2 regions of the Acidovorax sp. 106 genome follow, and region 2 is predicted to be linked to the other one. Evidence: predicted binding sites of a transcription regulator. Region 2 holds the regulator's gene; the other holds the start of a gene.

Region 1 (8,603 bases), 670 kb from region 2:
TGTTCTTGGTGCTGGGCGGCTACCTGGCTGCCGCCAGTTTGGCGCCCGAGGGCGTGGCCCGCTTCGGCCAGGTGGGCCAGCAATTGAGCAAGCGTTTTGTGCGCCTGGTGGTGCCGTATGTGGTGGCGTTGTTGGTGACTGTGCTGATCAGCGCGCTGGTGCGCCCCTGGATGGAGCACCCCTCGGTGCCCGGCGATCCTGATCTGGCCCAGTTGGTCACCCATGCGTTGCTGCTGCACAGCCTGGTAGACCATGAATCTCTGTCGGCCGGGGTTTGGTACGTGGCGATCGATTTCCAGCTGTTCGCGCTCAGCCTTCTCATGTTTGCTGCAGTGCGTGCATTGCCATCGGCACTGGCCAAGCAGCGTGCCGCCTTGCTGGGCCAGGCCTTGGTGGTGGTGGGCGTTGCGGTCTCGCTGTGGGGCTTTAACCGCGATGCGCAGTGGGATGTGTGGGCTGTTTACTTCTTTGGTGCCTATGGCCTGGGCATGATGGCCTTTTGGGCCAGCCGCGCACCGCAGGCCACGGGCTGGGTGCTGGCGATGGCCGTGCTGGGCGGCGTGGGCTTGGCGTTGGAATTCAGGGCGCGCATCGCGCTGGCGCTGGCAACTGCATTGCTCATGGTGTGGGCCATGCGCACCCCTGCGGTGCGGCAGTGGCGTGGGGTCTCGCCGCTGGTGCGCTTGGGGCAAATATCCTACTCGGTGTTCCTCATCCACTTTGCCGTGTGCCTGCTCGTCAATGCCGTGGTCAGCAGCCTGTGGCCCGCCTCGCCATGGGTCAATGCCTTGGGCATGTTGCTGGCGTTTTCGCTGGCCATGGTGGCGGGGCAATGGCTGTACCGCACCGTGGAGCAGCGCACCCCCACATTGCCGACCATGCTGCGCTGGCAGGCGAGCCTGGTGGCCGCAGGGGTGCTGGTGCAACTGGGCAGCAACTGGGGTTGATGTCTGAGAGCCGGCCAGTGTGGGGATGCACTGGCGCAGCACCCTCAGTCGCCTGCTTTGCTGGGACGCCTCCGCAGGCGCCGTTTCAGTAGTGCGCAGTGCTCAGCGGTGCAATTCGCCCGCGCTTTCAGGCTGGTACACGATGCGTTTGACCTGCACTGTCATGGCTTTGCCACCGGGGCCGGGCCAGGCCAGCTCATCCCCTACTGACAAGCCCAGCAAGGCGCTGCCCACAGGCGCGAGGATGGAGAGCTTGTCGGCACTGCCGTCCAGATCACGCGGGTAGACCAAGGTCAGGCAAAACGACTTGCCTGTCTCCACGATGCTGAACTCCACCGTGGAGTTCATGGTGACCACGTTGGGTGGAATTTCTTCGGGCGCCACCACGTCCGCCCGATCCAGCTCTGCCTGCAGGTCTGCCTTGCCCGGGAACACACTGGAAGGCATGGCGGCCAGCAGGGCTTCAATGCGGTCGAGGTCGAGAGAGGACAGAACGATCTGGGGCTTGCGCGCCATGGCAGTACCTTGAGTGTTTGGTTGAAAGCGCGGGACTGTAGCCCAGGGGGCAATCTCGCACTGGCCCGCAGGGCCATCCGACCTTGGCCTGCCATGTTCACGTCTGGCATGCGCAGCTCCATTTTTGCGACTGCAGCCCACCCGCACACCATTCCCAGGGCTGTCGCCTGACACGTCTGGCCACCAGCGCCTATGATCTCTTTTGTGAAATAACTGTATATTCATACAGTTATGAAAAGCCGACCCACACCTTCTGAGCCCGATGACTTTGCGGTGCCAGAAGACATCCGCATCCCTGTGCAAGCCATTCGGGGGCGGGGTGCTGCGTCGGCACTGCCACACCGGTTTGCGCGCGATGTGCGCGAGGCTGTGGACGATGGCTGGGGCAACGTGGCCAGCCCGCAGATGCAGGGGTTGCAGGCCAATAAGGGGGGCGAGCAGGGCGGAATGACATCGACCTCTGCATGGGGCGATGAAGGCGAAGGCGGCGCGCCAGCCCTTGCCACCCGCGTGCACCTGGAGACAGCCCGCAGCGCTTTGTGCGCCAATGATTCGCCCGACATCTTTTTTGAACTCTCGGTGAACCCCTACCGGGGTTGCGAGCACGGATGTGTCTACTGTTACGCCCGGCCCACGCACAGCTACCTCAACTTCTCGCCGGGGCTCGACTTCGAGACTCAGATCGTAGCCAAGCACAACATTGCCGAAGTGCTGCGTAGCGAGCTGTGCGCCCCGCGCTACGTGCCCCGTTTGATCAACATTGGCTCGGCCACCGACTGCTATCAACCTGTGGAGCGGGACCTGAAGCTTACCCGCGGCCTCATCGAAGTGATGCGTGACGCGCGCCACCCGTTTTCGCTCATTACCAAATCCAGCGGTGTGGAGCGCGACCTGGATTTGCTGGCTCCGCTCGCAGCGCAGCGGCTGGCGGCGGTGTACGTCACCATCACCACGCTCGATGCCACCCTGGCCCGCCGCATGGAACCCCGCGCTGCCGCGCCCCACCGTCGCCTGCGCACCATCCGTGCGCTGGCCGAGGCGGGTGTGCCCGTGGGCGTGAGCGTGGCGCCGCAAATTCCGTTCATCACCGAAGACATGGAGCAGGTGCTCGAAGCCGCCCGGGATGCCGGTGCCACCAGCGCCTTCTACACCGTGCTGCGCTTGCCGTGGGAGCTGGATGCGCTGTTTCGCGAATGGCTGCAGGTGCACTACCCTCAGCGTGCGGCCCGCGTCATGGCCCGTGTGCAAGACCTGCACAACCTGACGGATGCCCAGCGCAGCGCGGGTAAAACCTATGAAGCCGACTTTGCCACCCGCATGAAAGGCAGTGGCCTGTGGGCCGACCTGGTGCGCCAGCGCTTTGCCACGACTTGCCGCCGCCTGGGCCTGAACCGCGAGCGCGAGGGGCTGGACTTGGGCCAGTTCAGGCCAGGGTTGCTGCGAGGACAAGGCAGCTTGTTTTGACGCACAGGGTGCTGACGTGGTGGCATTGCGCAACGCACCATGCCAGTGATTGGATGCACGCTTTGGTGAGCGTTGGCCTCACCTTGGTGCCTTTCTCACAATCTGCGCCGCAGGCCCCTGAAAACGCAATTCGCTGCTGCGACAGCCCCTTGGTTCAGTGCCATGGCAAGGGCGCGCGCTCCTAAGCTTGGCATCTGATTTCGCCCCCGTTGCAGCCAGCATGCAGCGCCCCCAATGCTGACTTGAGGAAAGCCCCATGGCCCTGCGTGATTTCAAAGTGCTGACGTTTGATGTGGTTGGAACCTTGATCGACTTTGAGGGCGGCATGCTCGCCTACCTGCGCCAGGCCGTGCCTGGCAGCGATGCGACCGATGAGCAGTTTCTGGCCGCTTACCGCGCCGCCCGCAAAAGCCCCGACACCGACTGGTACCCCAACGACCTGGTGCGCTGCTGGCATGTGGTCGCCCCCCAACTGGGCCTGCCCGACAGCGATGCGCTGGCCCAGGGCTTTCGCGACTCTGTCGCGCAGTGGCCCGCCTTCCCCGATTCCATCGAAGCGCTGGCCCGGCTGCGCAAGCACTTCAAGCTGGTCACCATGACCAATGCCCAGACCTGGGCGCTGCAGCACTTCCAGAAGACGCTGGGTTCGCCCTTTGACCTGCTGCTGGCCTGCGACGACGCCCTGTGCGAAAAGCCCGATGCCCGTTACTTTGCCTATGCCCGTGGCCGCTTTGAAGGCGCCTGGGGCTACAAGCAAGCGGACAACCTGCACGTGGCGCAAAGCCAGTACCACGACATTGGCATCTCGAAGAAGCTGGGCATCACCACCTGCTGGATCGAGCGCCGGCACGGCCTGGCCAGCTCTGGGGGCACCATCGAATCCGAGCACACCGTGCCCGACTACCACTTCCACACCCTGGCCCAACTGGCCGATGCGGTGGACGCAGGCCAATGAGCCAGGTGTTAACCCCGGCCAGCCTGGCCGCTGTGACCGCACCTGTGCAAGACCTGCTGCCCGAGCTGATCGCGCTGCGGCAAGACTTGCATGCCCACCCCGAGCTGGCCTATGAGGAGCGCCGCACCGCAGGCATCGTGGCGCAATCCCTGCGCCTGCTGGGCTTGCAGGTGACCGAGGGTGTGGGCGGCACGGGGGTGGTGGGCACACTGCAATGTGGCGGCGACAGCCGCGGTGCCGCAGGGCAGGGCCCCAGCGTAGGCTTGCGGGCCGATATGGATGCGCTGCCCATGGTGGAACTGGGCCAGCGCAGCTATGCCAGCCGCCACGCGGGCAAGCACCACGGCTGCGGGCACGACGGGCACACCAGCATGCTCATTGGCGCTGCTCGCCAGCTGGTGCGCACCCACCTGGCGCTGGGTTTGTGCGGCACGGTGCACTTCATCTTTCAGCCCGCTGAGGAAGGGAAGGCCGGTGCGGCCTGCATGATCGACGACGGGCTGTTTGAGCGCTTTGCGTGCGACAGCGTCTACGCCCTGCACAACTGGCCAGACCTGCCCCTGGGCCACGCGCAAACGCGCCCCGGCCCCATCATGGCGGCAGCCGACCGGTTTGACATCACCGTGCGCGGCAAGGGCGGCCACGCGGCCCAGCCCCAGCACACCCCCGATGCCATCTTGGCTGCGAGCCAGCTGGTGGCGCAGCTCAACACCATCGTCTCCCGGCGCATCGACCCGAGTGAATCGGCCGTGCTGTCGGTCACCCGCATCGAAGGCGGTCACAGCCACAACGTGCTGCCGGCCGAGGTGCAGATCACCGGCACCGTGCGCAGCTTTGATGCGACCGTGCAAGACCGCATCGAAGCCGCCCTGCGCGCCACCTGCCAAGGCATGGCCCTGGCCAGCGGTACCGAGGTGCTGGTGAACTACCAGCGCTATTACCCGGCCACCCTCAACTCCGCAGCCGAGGCCGCGCTGGCTTTGGACGCAGCCCAGGCCGTGGGCCTGCAAGCCCAGGTGGCTCCCCGCGCCGCGTTCACGTCCGAAGACTTTGCCTTCATGCTGCAGCGCAAGCACGGCGCCTACCTGTGGCTCGGCCAGGGCCGTGCAGACCCAGGCCCTGAGGGCGAATGGGCCTTGCACCACCCGTGCTACGACTTCAACGACGACGCGCTGCCTTTGGGCGTGCGTTGGTTTTGCGAGATTGCGGCGCGTGCGCTGGCTGCACCAGCGTCCTGCTGAGGGGCGCCAACTCTGTACCGAAGGCGGAGCCACGTCTCAGCCTTTCACATCGCCATTCGGAACCGATCCATGAGCATCACTGTCCTTCAAAGCACCGCCACCCTCACGGGCCTGCAGCCCCAAGGCGGCCCGGCTCGCCCCATCACCCAGCCGCCTTGCGCCTTCAGTGGCATAGATGTGGATTTGGCTGGCGTAGCCCCCCACCAGACCGGCATCTGGGAATGCACCCCTGGCAAGTTCGAGCGCGTGCTGCCCAACGCTGAGGTCATGCACATCCTCACGGGCGCCTGCATCTTCACTCCCACCGAGGGCGAGCCGCTGCACATCCAGGCGGGCGATACGCTGTTCTTCCCGGCCCACACCACGGGGGTGTGGCATATCACAGAAACTCTGCGCAAGGTGTTTTTCATCGTGGCGCAGTGACGCTGCCCAGGCCAGTGCGTACCTGCTTTCAGCACCTGGCCGTGTTACTCCATGCGATGGAAATTAGGGGGAATCGCCTCTGGGTCTTTATTTGTAAGCGCTGGCAGCTATAAATATGATAGCTTCAAGCGTTTGCGCGGTGTCGCACGGTCACGCAGTGTTACCCACCCCAAACCCGTTGCACAGCCTGCGTGTACACCGGTATGCCCACCACGATGTTGAGGGGAAACGTCACTCCCAATGAAAGGCTGATGTACAGCGAAGGGTCGGCCTCCGGGATCGCATAGCGCACCACCGCAGGAACGGCGATGTACGACGCACTGGCCGCCAACACCATCAGCAACACCGCATCGCCCGCAGGCACCGCTGCCAGCCATGCCAGCCCCAAGGCCAAGGTTGCGTGGGTGATGGGCGCCAGTACCGCATAGGCCAGCAACCAGGGCGACTGCTTGCGCACCGCAGGCAGATTGCGTGCGGTAGACAGTCCCATGTCCAGCAAGAACAGGCACAGCATGCCCTTGAACAAATCGCCCGAAAACGGTTGCATGGCCGCTTTGCCCGCATCGCCCGTCACCAGTCCAATCACCATGGCCCCGAGCAGCAACAGTTGCGTGCCGTCGGTGAACGACTCGTGCAGGATCTTGCCGACAGACAGGTTGTGGGCCCTCTTGCTGCCCTGATGAGCGCCACCGCTGCCCATGCCCGCACCGCCCAGGGTGGCCGCGCCGCTGTCGGTCATGCCCACTCCCTGTGTGGTGACCGCCGCCTGCTTTTGCCGCAGCGAATTGGCCAGCAACACCGCCAAGATGATGGCGGGTGATTCCATCAACGCCATCGCAGCGGCCATGTAGCCGCCGTAGGCTATTTGTTGCGACTCCAGATACTGGGTGGCAGTCACAAAAGTCACTGCACTCACCGATCCATACGTGGCAGCCACGGCTGCTGCGCTATAGCCAGAGAGCACGCGCCGCAGCAGCACATAGCCCACCAGCGGCACCACCACGGCCAGCAGCACTGCCAGCCCCAGGCTGCTGGCCACGCTGGGCGTCAAGCCCGAAGCGGCCAGCGCAAAGCCGCCTTTCAAACCCAGTGCCATCAGCAGGTAAATCGACAGAAACTTGGAAATGGCGGTAGGCATCTCCAGGTTCGAGCGCACCAGCCCGGCAAACACCCCCAGGGCAAAAAACAAGATCGCGGGGTCCAGCAGGCTTTGCATTTTTTTCTCCGAAACGATGGCAGAACCCTGATGCTAGAGGGGTATCAGTACAAAGTAAAATCGATTTAAATGCAGTTATCTATAGATAAAAATCTATGAACATCACTTTTCGACAGCTGCGCCTGTTCCTGGCACTGGCCGAAACCGGCAGCGTCAGTGCTGCCGCCAAGGTCATGCATGTCACGCAGCCCACGGCGTCCATGCAGCTGCGCGAGGTGACGCAGGCCGTGGGCCTGCCCTTGTACGAAGTGGTGTCGCGCCGCGTGCACCTCACAGAGGCGGGTCAGGCACTGGCGGGCACAGCACGCGCCATCGCGGGCGAGTGGGATGCGTTTGAGCAGCGCGTTTCAGGCGCCAAGGGCCTGACCAGCGGGCGCCTCAAAGTCGCCGTGGTCAGCACCGCCAAATACTTTGTGCCGCGCTTGCTAGGCAGCTTTTGCAAGCTGCATCCGCACATCGACATCTCGCTCGAAGTGCTCAACCGCGACCACGTCATCACCCGCCTGCGTGCCAACCAGGACGACCTCTACGTCATGTCCATGCCGCCGGGCGACTTGCCGCTGGAAGACCATATCCTCATGCCCAACCCGCTGGTCTTCATCGCCCCTGCGGGCCATAAGCTGGCCGCCAAAAAGCGCATCCAGATCGATCAATTGCAGGCCGAGCGCTTCATCCTGCGTGAAAAGGGCTCTGGCACCCGCATGGCCACCGATGCCCACCTGCGCCAGCTTGGCTTTGCGCCCAGCGCTGTGCTAGAGCTGGGCAGCAACGAAGCCATCAAAGAATCGGTGGAGGGCCAACTGGGCGTCTCCATCGTCTCGCGCCACGCTCTCGGTGCCCATCATGAAGGCTTGGCTGTGCTCAACGTGCAGGGCTTTCCCGTCCAGTCGCAATGGCACTTGGTGTGGCCCAAGGGCAAGCAGCTGTCACCGATTGCCCAGGTGTTCAAGGGGCATTTGATGGGTGAGGTGGCGGGGTGGATGGAGGGCCGCTGAGGTTGCGGACCTGAGTTTTGGATAGACATCTCAGGCCGTGCACTACCTCAGCTCCATTCTGAGCGCAGCGGTTCTGTGCGCCACCTGCGCTTGCGCCTGTGCATGCAGTGCACAGGGCGTTGATATGGGTTTTTTTGACTGCTAGCGCTTATAGATAAAGCGCTGGCAGCTATTTTTTTTGATAGCGACTCAGACGCAATAGATCCCCATGGCCGCAATGCACCTGAGTCCGAGGTCAGAACGTGTGCAGCACCCCGGCCGTAATGCCTGTGGCGCGATCCTTGTTGGCTGCCCCTTGGTAGCCAGCGCGCCACTGGGTGCGGTCCAGTTCGGCATACAGCTTGGTGCGGCGCGACAGCTTGTACTCGGCAAACGCCACGGCGCGGGTGTAGCCATCGGCTTGCAGGCCGGTGCGCTGGCGGTTCATTCGGTACTCAGCTGCTGTGAGGTCCACCGCATCAGTCACCGACCAGGTGGCGCCAGCGGAGTGCACGCGCTGCACCGTGCGGGCGGTGGCAGAGGTGTCGCCCTGATGGCGAGCGGTGTTGACGGCCAGGCGTACGCTGCCCCACTGGTACGCCGCGCCCAGCGTGCTGGCTTGCAGCGGCAGCTCGCTGGCCGTCTTGAAGCGCTGGTGCGCCCCGGAGACGACCCAGCCTGCAGCGGCATAGGAGAGCCCTGCACCGACGGAGGACTGGGCCGAAGCGCGGCCGGTGTTTTCGCCGAAGCTGTACATCGCCCGGGCGGTGAGCGGGCCGAAGCGGCCCGTGTATTTGAGCGCGTTGTCCAGTCGGTAGGAGCCGCTGGAGGAGCCTGCCGCGCCGTATTCCACGCCCAGGCCATGGC
Region 2 (8,603 bases):
CTGGAGATTGATATGCAATTGAAGTTGAAACTGACCGTGGTTGCTGCTATCGCAGCTGTTGCCGGTGTGGCCTCTGCACAAGAGCAGGTGGTTAAGATCGGTCACGTGGCTCCTGTTTCTGGCGCGCAGGCTCACTACGGCAAGGACAACGAAAATGGCGCTCGCATGGCCATTGAAGAGTTGAACGCCCAAGGTGTCACCATCGGCGGTAAGAAGATCAAGTTTGAGCTTCAGGCGGAAGATGACGCTGCTGATCCAAAGCAAGGGACAGCCGCTGCACAAAAACTGTGCGATGCTAAGGTTGCTGGCGTTGTGGGTCATTTGAACTCCGGTACGACGATTCCCGCATCGAAGGTTTACAACGACTGCGGTATCCCCCACGTCACGGGCGCTGCGACCAACCCCAACCTGACAAAGCCAGGCTACAAGACCACCTTCCGTATCATCGCCAATGACAATGCGTTGGGTTCCGGTTTGGCTTTCTACGCTATCGACACCCTGAAGCTGAAGACCGTTGCGATCGTGGACGACCGTACTGCTTACGGCCAAGGTGTGGCTGATGTGTTCAAGAAGACAGCCGCAGCCAAGGGCATGAAGGTTGTGGATGAGCAGTTCACCACCGACAAGGCGACTGACTTCATGGCCATCCTGACCGCCATCAAGTCCAAGAACCCTGATGCTATCTTCTTCGGCGGTATGGACCCACAAGCCGGCCCCATGCTGCGCCAGATGGAGCAGTTGGGTATGGGTAATGTGAAGTACTTCGGCGGCGACGGCGTGTGCACCTCTGAAATTGCCAAGCTGGCAGCAGGCGCCAAGACTTTGGCCAACGTGATCTGTGCTGAAGGCGGTGCATCGCTGGACAAGATGCCTGGCGGCAAGGCCTGGAAGGCCAAGTACGATGCCAAGTACCCTAACCAATTCCAGGTTTACAGCCCTTACACCTACGATGCGACGTTCTTGCTGGTGGATGCCATGAAGCGTGCCAACTCGGTCGATCCTAAGGTCTACACCCCAGAATTGCTGAAGTCCAACTTCAAGGGCGTGACATCCACGATCCAGTTTGAGCCCAATGGCGAAATGAAGAACCCCGCCATCACCTTGTACGTGTACAAGGATGGCAAGAAGACACCTCTGAACTAAATCCGTTCAGTAGCTTCTGATGCGCAAAGGCCCCCTGCTTGGAGCAAGCAGGGGGCCTTTGTTTTTGATGACCCGAATGACGTCGAAAAGCCCTGGACCAGAGGGGCTGGTTCCTGCCCTTAGCGGCGCACTTGCAGTGACCCAGGGTTCACAATGTTGGTGGGCGTGCCTTTGATGAAGTTCACTACATTGTCAAAGGCTGCTCCGAAGTACAACTCATAGCTGTCCTGTTCCACGTACCCAATGTGGGGCGTGCAGATGCAGTTTTCCAGCCGCAAGAGAGCATGCCCTTGCAGGATGGGCTCGCTTTCGAAAACATCCACCGCCGCCATGCCGGGGCGTCCGCGATTGAGCGCAGCAATCAGTGCGTCGGGTTCCACCAACTCGGCTCGGGAGGTGTTGACCAGCAGTGCTGTTGGCTTCATGCAGGACAAATCTTCCAAAGAAACAATACTGCGTGTCTCTTCATTCAGCCGCAAGTGCAGGGAGATGACATCGCACTGGGAGAAGAACTCCTCGCGGGTGGTTGCAATCTGGTAGCCATCGCTCAGCGCCTGGGCTCTTGAGGCCTCTCTGCCCCAGATGCGCACATTCATGCCAAATGCTCGGCCATACCCCGCCACCAATTGCCCAATGCGTCCATAGCCCCAAATGCCCAGCGTTTTGCCCCTCAGCACTGTTCCAACGCCAAAGTTGGGGGGCATGGATGCGTTTTTGAGTCCTGACTGCTGCCAAGCGCCATGCTTGAGGTTGGCGATGTATTGAGGAAGGCGGCGAGAGGCCGCCATCACCAGCGCCCAGGTCAACTCGGCGGGGGCTACTGGAGAGCCCACACCTTCCGCCACTGCAATTCCGCGCTCCGTACAGGCAGCCACATCGATATGGCTGCCCACTTTGCCAGTTTGCGCAATCAGTTTGAGCCGAGGCAGTTTTTCAACCAACTGGCGGGTGATTTGCGTACGTTCGCGCACCAGCACGATGATGTCTGCATCACGCAGACGCACCGACAACTGGCCTAACCCCTTGATAGTGTTGGTGTAGACCTTGGCGGTGTAGGCGTCGAGCCGGGTGGCGCAATGGAGCTTGCGCACTGCGTCTTGGTAATCGTCCAGGATCACAATATTCATCCCGATATTGTGCCTTGCCCGCGCGGCCCTCAGGTGGCGTGGGCAACAAACGATGGCGCAGTTAAATGCAACGCGATGTGTGGTGTGGCAGTTTGATCTCTTGGATTAACCAAGGGCCTGTTTACGATCCCCTGCGAGATCTGAAACAGGCTCTCAGCTTTCAGGCCAAGGTTTCTCGCGCTGCAAGCCTGTCCAGTTCTGCACACACGTCGGCCATTCGGCCCGAGATAAACAACTTGTCGAAGCCGCTATTGCAGGACGAGTGCACAACCCGTAGCACTTGCCGCGCAGGGGGACGACGCAGTGCATGGGCGCTGTGGGGCAGTGGGCGATGCGCCAGCTTTGTCTCGGCTGCCACGCATGCACTTCGGGCTGGAGCATGGGCCTTGGGGTGGTCTGGGCGCTGAGCATGCGGTGCAGGCGTTTCAAGCACCAAGCCTTGGGCAAACTTGCACGGGTTGGCCTGCTCGCTGCCCAAGGCCGCGTTGCCAAGGGCTACCTCGTCGCCAAGTGGAACCTGGCCAAGTGCCCTGGGTGCGAGCCAGCGTGAAAGCACTTGCAGGGGCGAGGCGAACGAGGAGAGAGTCAAAGATCCAATTCCCATGTGAATACTCCGAAGATCGGTGGATGAACATAGGCAGGATTTCAAAAACACAGCGTTCCCCAGGGCTGACAAGGTGTGGCAACCTCGTCAAACGCCCGCCACCTGAGGGGCTGCGCATCTGGTGTTGGGTTTACATCAGCATCGTGTTTCTGATGAGGCCTACAGCCAATCCCTCGATTTCAAAGACTTCCCCAGGCCGTACGGTAATGACAGGGTAGTCGGGGTTTTCGGGCAAAAGCTCAACCCCCTTGGCGGTGCGCTTGAGCCGTTTGACGGTGACTTCGTCGCCCAGGCGGGCCACCACAATTTGGCCATTGCGTGCCTCTTTGGTGGCCTGCACTGCCAGCAGGTCGCCGTCCATGATGCCTGCGTCGCGCATGGACATGCCTCGCACCTTGAGGAGGTAATCTGGCTTGTGCTGAAAGAGGCTGTTTTCTACGCAGTAGGTTTGGTCCACATGTTCCTGCGCGAGAATGGGGGAGCCAGCAGCCACGCGGCCAATCAGCGGCAGGAAGAGTTGAGACACTTGCTGCAGCGGTGCCGCAAAGTGCTGCCCTCTGGCGGCATTGATGGCGCGAACCGTGTCGCTGCGCAGCCGGATGCCACGCGACGTGCCGCTGACCAACTCGATGACGCCTTTGCGTGCAAGGGCCTGCAGGTGTTCTTCTGCCGCGTTGGCCGACTTGAAACCCAGCTCTGTGGCGATCTCTGCACGGGTAGGGGGGGCCCCTGTGCGTGCGATGGCGGTCTGGATCAAGTCCAGAATCTGTTGTTGCCGGGCCGTGAGTTTGGGGTTGTCGAACATGACTGTGTCTGCGGCTTGCTGAGGGTTTAGGGCTACTGTTTTTTAATCCAGTACCTGTATTTTTCACCAGTTTTTTGGAGTGCGCAAGTGAGTACGCAAAAAATCGTCGTTTTGGGGACGGGCGGCACGATTGCCGGAAAGGCCGCGAGTGCGGAGGACAACGTAGGTTACAAAGCGGCGGAGGTGGGGGTCGCTGACTTGCTGCAAGGCGTGCCGGGGCTGGGCAAGGCGTTGCAAGGGCATGTTTTGGAGTCTGAGCAAATTGCCCAGATCGACAGCAAAGACATGGGGTGGGATGTGTGGCGTACGTTGGCAATGCGTTGCCAACAGTTGCTGTCAGACCCCGACGTGACGGGGGTGGTGATCACCCACGGCACCGATACGCTGGAAGAGACCGCGTGGTTTCTGAGCGCGGTGTTGGACGCCTCCAAGCCTGTCGTTCTGGTCAGTGCGATGCGCCCGGCCAGTTCGTTGACGCCCGATGGGCCTCAGAATTTGCTGGATGCCATCGCTGTGGCGACCCATCCCCGCGTGGGCGGCGTGCTGGCTGTGGCTGCGGGTGTTGTGCATGCTGCAGAGCATGTGCACAAGGCGTTTCCTTACCGCGTAGATGCCTTCACTTCAGGAGAGGCGGGGCCGTGCGGGTGGGTGGAGGAGGGGCAGGTGCGTTGGGCGCGGGAGCCCGGTGCAGGGTGTCGGGGAGCCCATGCTGTGTTGCTGCACAGGATGCCTCCCGCTGCCGACTGGCCCTGGGTGGAGGTGGTGTGCAGCGGGGCAGGCGCCAGCGGGCGTGCAGTGGATGCCTTGGTAAATGCCCGTGTGCAGGGCCTGGTGGTGGCCGCTACGGGCAATGGCTCCATCCACCATGCGCTGAAGGAGGCTTTGCTGCGCGCGCAGCAGCAGGGCGTTTGCGTGGTGACCGCTACCCGGTGTGGACAAGGGCACACGTTGGTGGGGCCCACAGGCGACTTTGCCGGAGCAGCGGGGCTGTCGCCCATCAAGGCGCGGATCCAACTGGTGTTGGACCTGATGTCACGCAATGGGGCGCAAGCTGTGTGATCTGGCACTGCAGCCCCCCGTTTAGGCAGGTCTGCGGACAGGGCTGCAGGGCATAGAAAAAACCCCTTGCTGCAGCGCTGCGGCAAGGGGTTTTATCTTGGCGGTTTACCGCCGGGATGGATCGGGACAGGTGCCCCTCAGAGATCAGTGGCTCAGCGCTTCAAATGCGCGGGCGGTGATCTCATCCACCGTGCCAGTGCCACTGATGGCGCGGTACTTGGGGGCCTGTGTGGGCTCTTGTTGTGCCCAGTTGCTGTAGTAGTCCACCAAGGGGCGTGTCTGGTCGCTGTAGACCTGCAGGCGCTTCTTGACGGTTTCTTCCTTGTCGTCGTCGCGCTGGATCAGGTCTTCACCCGTCACATCGTCCTTGCCTTCCACCTTGGGTGGGTTGAACTTGACGTGGTAGGTGCGGCCGCTGGCAGGGTGCGAGCGGCGACCGCTCATGCGTTCCACGATGGCTTCAAAAGGTACGTCGATTTCGAGCACGTAATCCAGCTTGACGCCAGCAGCCTTCATGGCATCGGCTTGGGGAATGGTGCGGGGAAATCCGTCGAACAGGAAACCCTTGGCGCAGTCGGGCTGGGCAATGCGCTCTTTGACCAGATTGATGATCAGCTCGTCGCTGACCAGTGCGCCAGCCTTCATCACAGCATCGGCTTGCAAACCCAGGGGCGTGCCGGCCTTGACGGCGGCGCGCAGCATGTCTCCGGTGGAGATTTGAGGAATGCCGTACTTCTGGCAGATGAAGGTGGCTTGCGTGCCCTTTCCGGCGCCAGGCGCGCCCAACAGAATCAGTCTCATGGAGGTCCTCAAGGTTAGAAATCGTGCGGCAGGGCTGGCGGGGGCGTGAAAGTCCGCCCGGGATGCCGTGCTCTCGTTGCGGGCAAGGATAGCATGTGACAGCTTGGTACAGCCTTACGCTGCCGCTGCTTTGGCGACTGTGTTTTCCCTGTGTACAGCCTGCTCAGTGACGGGGGTTGGCGGGGGCCAGCAAGGCGCGGACTTTTGCCAAATCTTCCGGTGTGTCCACCCCAGGGCCGGGCGCTGTAGCCGCAATGTGCACGGCGATGCGGTGCCCATGCCACAGCGCGCGCAGTTGCTCCAGGGCCTCCACGGCCTCGGTGGGGGCGACGGGCAATTGGGGAAACTGCCGCAGAAAGCCTGCACGGTAGCTGTAGATGCCTACATGGCGCAGCGGCGAAAAGCCTGTGGCGCTGTGGGCCACAGGGCTTTGGGTGGCGGCATCCCACCAAGCGGTGTTCGAATGGTCTCGCGACCACGGAATGGGCGCGCGGCTGAAATAATAGGCCAGGCCCTGGGCGTCCAGCACGACCTTGACCACGTTGGGGTTCAGGTAGTCTTCCCTCGATGCGATGGGGTGGGCTGCTGTGCCCATGCTGGCCTGGGCTTGTGCGGCCAGCAGGCCCGCCACGGCATTGATCAGGGCCGGGTCTATCAAAGGCTCATCGCCCTGCACATTGACGACGATGTCGTCTCCTTGCAAACCCAGTTGTTCGCAGGCCTGTGCCAGGCGGTCGCTGCCGCTGGCGTGGTGCTTATCGGTCAGCACGGCTTCGATGCCATGCTGTTGGCAGGCTTGCAGGATGAGGTCATCGTCTGCCGCCACCACCACGCGCTGGGCCTGGCTTTGCTGGGCGCGCTGGGCCACGCGCACCACCATGGGTGTCCCGGCTATGTCGGCCAGCGGCTTGTTGGGCAGCCGTGAAGACGCCAGCCGGGCCGGGATCAGCACGGTGAATGGCGTGGCGGCACCGATGGCTGCGGGGCTGGGTGAGTGGCCTGGCATCGCTGGCCCGTCGCTCATGCCTCCAGCTCCTCGTCGCTCAGTGTGCGGGCTTCGTTTTCCAGCAGTACCGGAATGCCGTCGCGCACGGGATAGGCCAAGCGGGCGCTGCGAGAAACCAGCTCTTGGGCCTCCCGGTCAAACGTCAGGGGGCCTTTGGTAACGGGGCATACCAGCAGTTCAAGCAGTTTGGGGTCCATGGCGGCGTGTTCAGTCTGAAAAAAGCAGCGCGCTCAGCGCGCGAAAGTGGCAGGGGATGATAGCGGCGAAGCCAGGCGGGCCAGGCGTTCTTTCAATTGGCGGAGAAAGCCCTCGTCCAGCGTGATCTGCAGAGGCACAGCCAGGGCGTCCGGGTGCTGCTTCCACAGTTTGACAGCGTCTTTTTCAGTGCAAACAAGCACCTCGCGCTGATCAGATAAGCGCTGCCAGCTATCAAAATCATAGTGGTCTGGCAGGGCTTCCTGGGCGGCCAATGTCAGCCCCGCAGATTGCAGCATGCCAAAGAACAGGCCCGGCTGGCCGATGGCGGCCACGGCGTGCACCGGCAGGCCCTGTAGTGCGCTCAACGGTATCTGGCGCCCGTCGGCCGCCACGGCGTAGCTGGCAAGGTGGCGTTGCAGTCCAAAAGTGCCGCCGGTGGCTGGTGCCTTGGCGAGGCTGGGTGGTGGTGTATCACCCGTGTACAGCACCCAGTCCACCCGCCGTGGCCAAGGCTCGCGCAGGGGGCCTGCGGGCAGCAAAAAGCCGTTGCCTGTGCCGTGGGGGTTGAAGACGCAAATTTCCAGATCGCGCTGCAGCGCCAAGTGCTGCAGGCCATCGTCGCAGACCAGCACGTCTACCTCGGGGTGCTGCGCCAGCAGGGTACGGGCAGCCAGGGTGCGCTTGCTGGCAACATATACCGGCACTCGGCACTGCTGTGCGATCAGCAAGGGCTCGTCCCCCACCTCGCTGGCCACCGAAGTGGGCAAAACCGCCAGGCAACCCTGGGTGGTGCGGCCATAGCCGCGAGAGACAACGCCAGGGCGCAGGCCCAGGCTTTGCAGGTGTTGGACCAGCGCCATCACCACCGGCGTTTTACCGGAGCCTCCGGCCACCACGTTGCCCACGACGATCACAGGCCGCCCTGGGTGCTCTGAGTGCAGCAGGCCGGTTTGGTACAGCGCGGCACGGATCGCCATGAGCGCGCGGTACAGCTGAGACACAGGCCACAGGGCCCAACTCAGCGCACTGCGTCGCTGCCACAGGGCGGGCCAGCCCTGGGTGCCACTGATTTTTTGGGGGGAAGAGTTTGGCTGCACACCCCCGGACCGCGAGGCCGAGGAAGGCGGCTGCGGCGTGGGGGTTGCCATGCCGCTCAGCGGTTGCTTGCGCGCGCGCCAGCGGTGGATTGGGTCGCGAAGGTGATTTGTGTCAGTCCCACGCGCCGGGCCGCTTCCATCACAGTCACCACCGACTGGTGGGGTGCCATGGCATCGGCGCTGATGATGACGACGCTGTCTTTGCCTGCGCTGGCGGCGCTGCGCAGGGCCTGGGCCACGGCGTCCACGCTCTTGCCCTCCACGCCGCCCTTGTTGACGGCGTAGCGGCCATCGGCTGCCACGGCAACGATGACCTCCTTAGGGTGGTCGCGTTGCTGCTCGGCATCGGCCACCGGCAGGGTGAGCTTGAGTTCGGTGAACTTGCTGTAAGTGGTGGTGAGCATCAAAAAGATGAGGATCACCAGCAGCACGTCGATGAACGGAATCAGGTTGATTTCCGGCTCATCCTTCGCTCGGGGTCGGAAGTTCATGGGCATACGCTGGGCCGCCTGTTTGCTTACTTGCGGTGGCGCAGGATGTGGCGCACAAACTGCTCAGACGCCAGCTCCAGGGTGAGCAGGTAGGCATCGACCCGGCCACGGAAGTAGCGCCAGAAGATCAGCGCCGGGATGGCCACGATCAGGCCAAACGCGGTGTTGTACAGGGCGATGGAAATACCTTGGGCCAGCTGGGCGGGGTTGCCGCCTCCCAGGGCGCCCGTGTTGCCGCCTTGCGAGCCAAAGATTTCGATCATGCCGATCAC

The links. Region 2 encodes LexA, which represses DNA repair genes until DNA is damaged. Its sites were predicted from a motif close to ACTGTATNNNNATACAGT; they were not measured.
Region 1: a site for LexA is predicted at 1,676-1,693, ahead of C8C98_RS16825 (PA0069 family radical SAM protein). Genes of this name have one in related genera too.

Annotation. Positions count from the first base shown of each region.
Region 1 covers NZ_RCCC01000001.1:3,798,810-3,807,412, forward strand. The annotation lists gene C8C98_RS16815 (acyltransferase) at 1-947, shown strand, start outside; gene rnk (nucleoside diphosphate kinase regulator) at 1,050-1,463, opposite strand; gene C8C98_RS16825 (PA0069 family radical SAM protein) at 1,695-2,927, shown strand; gene C8C98_RS16830 (HAD-IA family hydrolase) at 3,184-3,882, shown strand; gene C8C98_RS16835 (amidohydrolase) at 3,879-5,123, shown strand; gene C8C98_RS16840 (cupin domain-containing protein) at 5,193-5,546, shown strand; gene C8C98_RS16845 (sodium-dependent bicarbonate transport family permease) at 5,707-6,762, opposite strand; gene C8C98_RS16850 (LysR family transcriptional regulator) at 6,858-7,757, shown strand; gene C8C98_RS16855 (porin) at 7,993-8,603, opposite strand, start outside.
Region 2 covers NZ_RCCC01000001.1:4,471,361-4,479,963, reverse strand. The annotation lists gene C8C98_RS19675 (branched-chain amino acid ABC transporter substrate-binding protein) at 13-1,143, shown strand; gene C8C98_RS19670 (D-2-hydroxyacid dehydrogenase family protein) at 1,263-2,270, opposite strand; gene lexA (transcriptional repressor LexA) at 3,005-3,679, opposite strand; gene C8C98_RS19660 (asparaginase) at 3,767-4,738, shown strand; gene adk (adenylate kinase) at 4,883-5,539, opposite strand; gene kdsB (3-deoxy-manno-octulosonate cytidylyltransferase) at 5,703-6,515, opposite strand; gene C8C98_RS19645 (Trm112 family protein) at 6,560-6,742, opposite strand; gene lpxK (tetraacyldisaccharide 4'-kinase) at 6,776-7,891, opposite strand; gene C8C98_RS19635 (biopolymer transporter ExbD) at 7,897-8,331, opposite strand; gene C8C98_RS19630 (MotA/TolQ/ExbB proton channel family protein) at 8,358-8,603, opposite strand, start outside.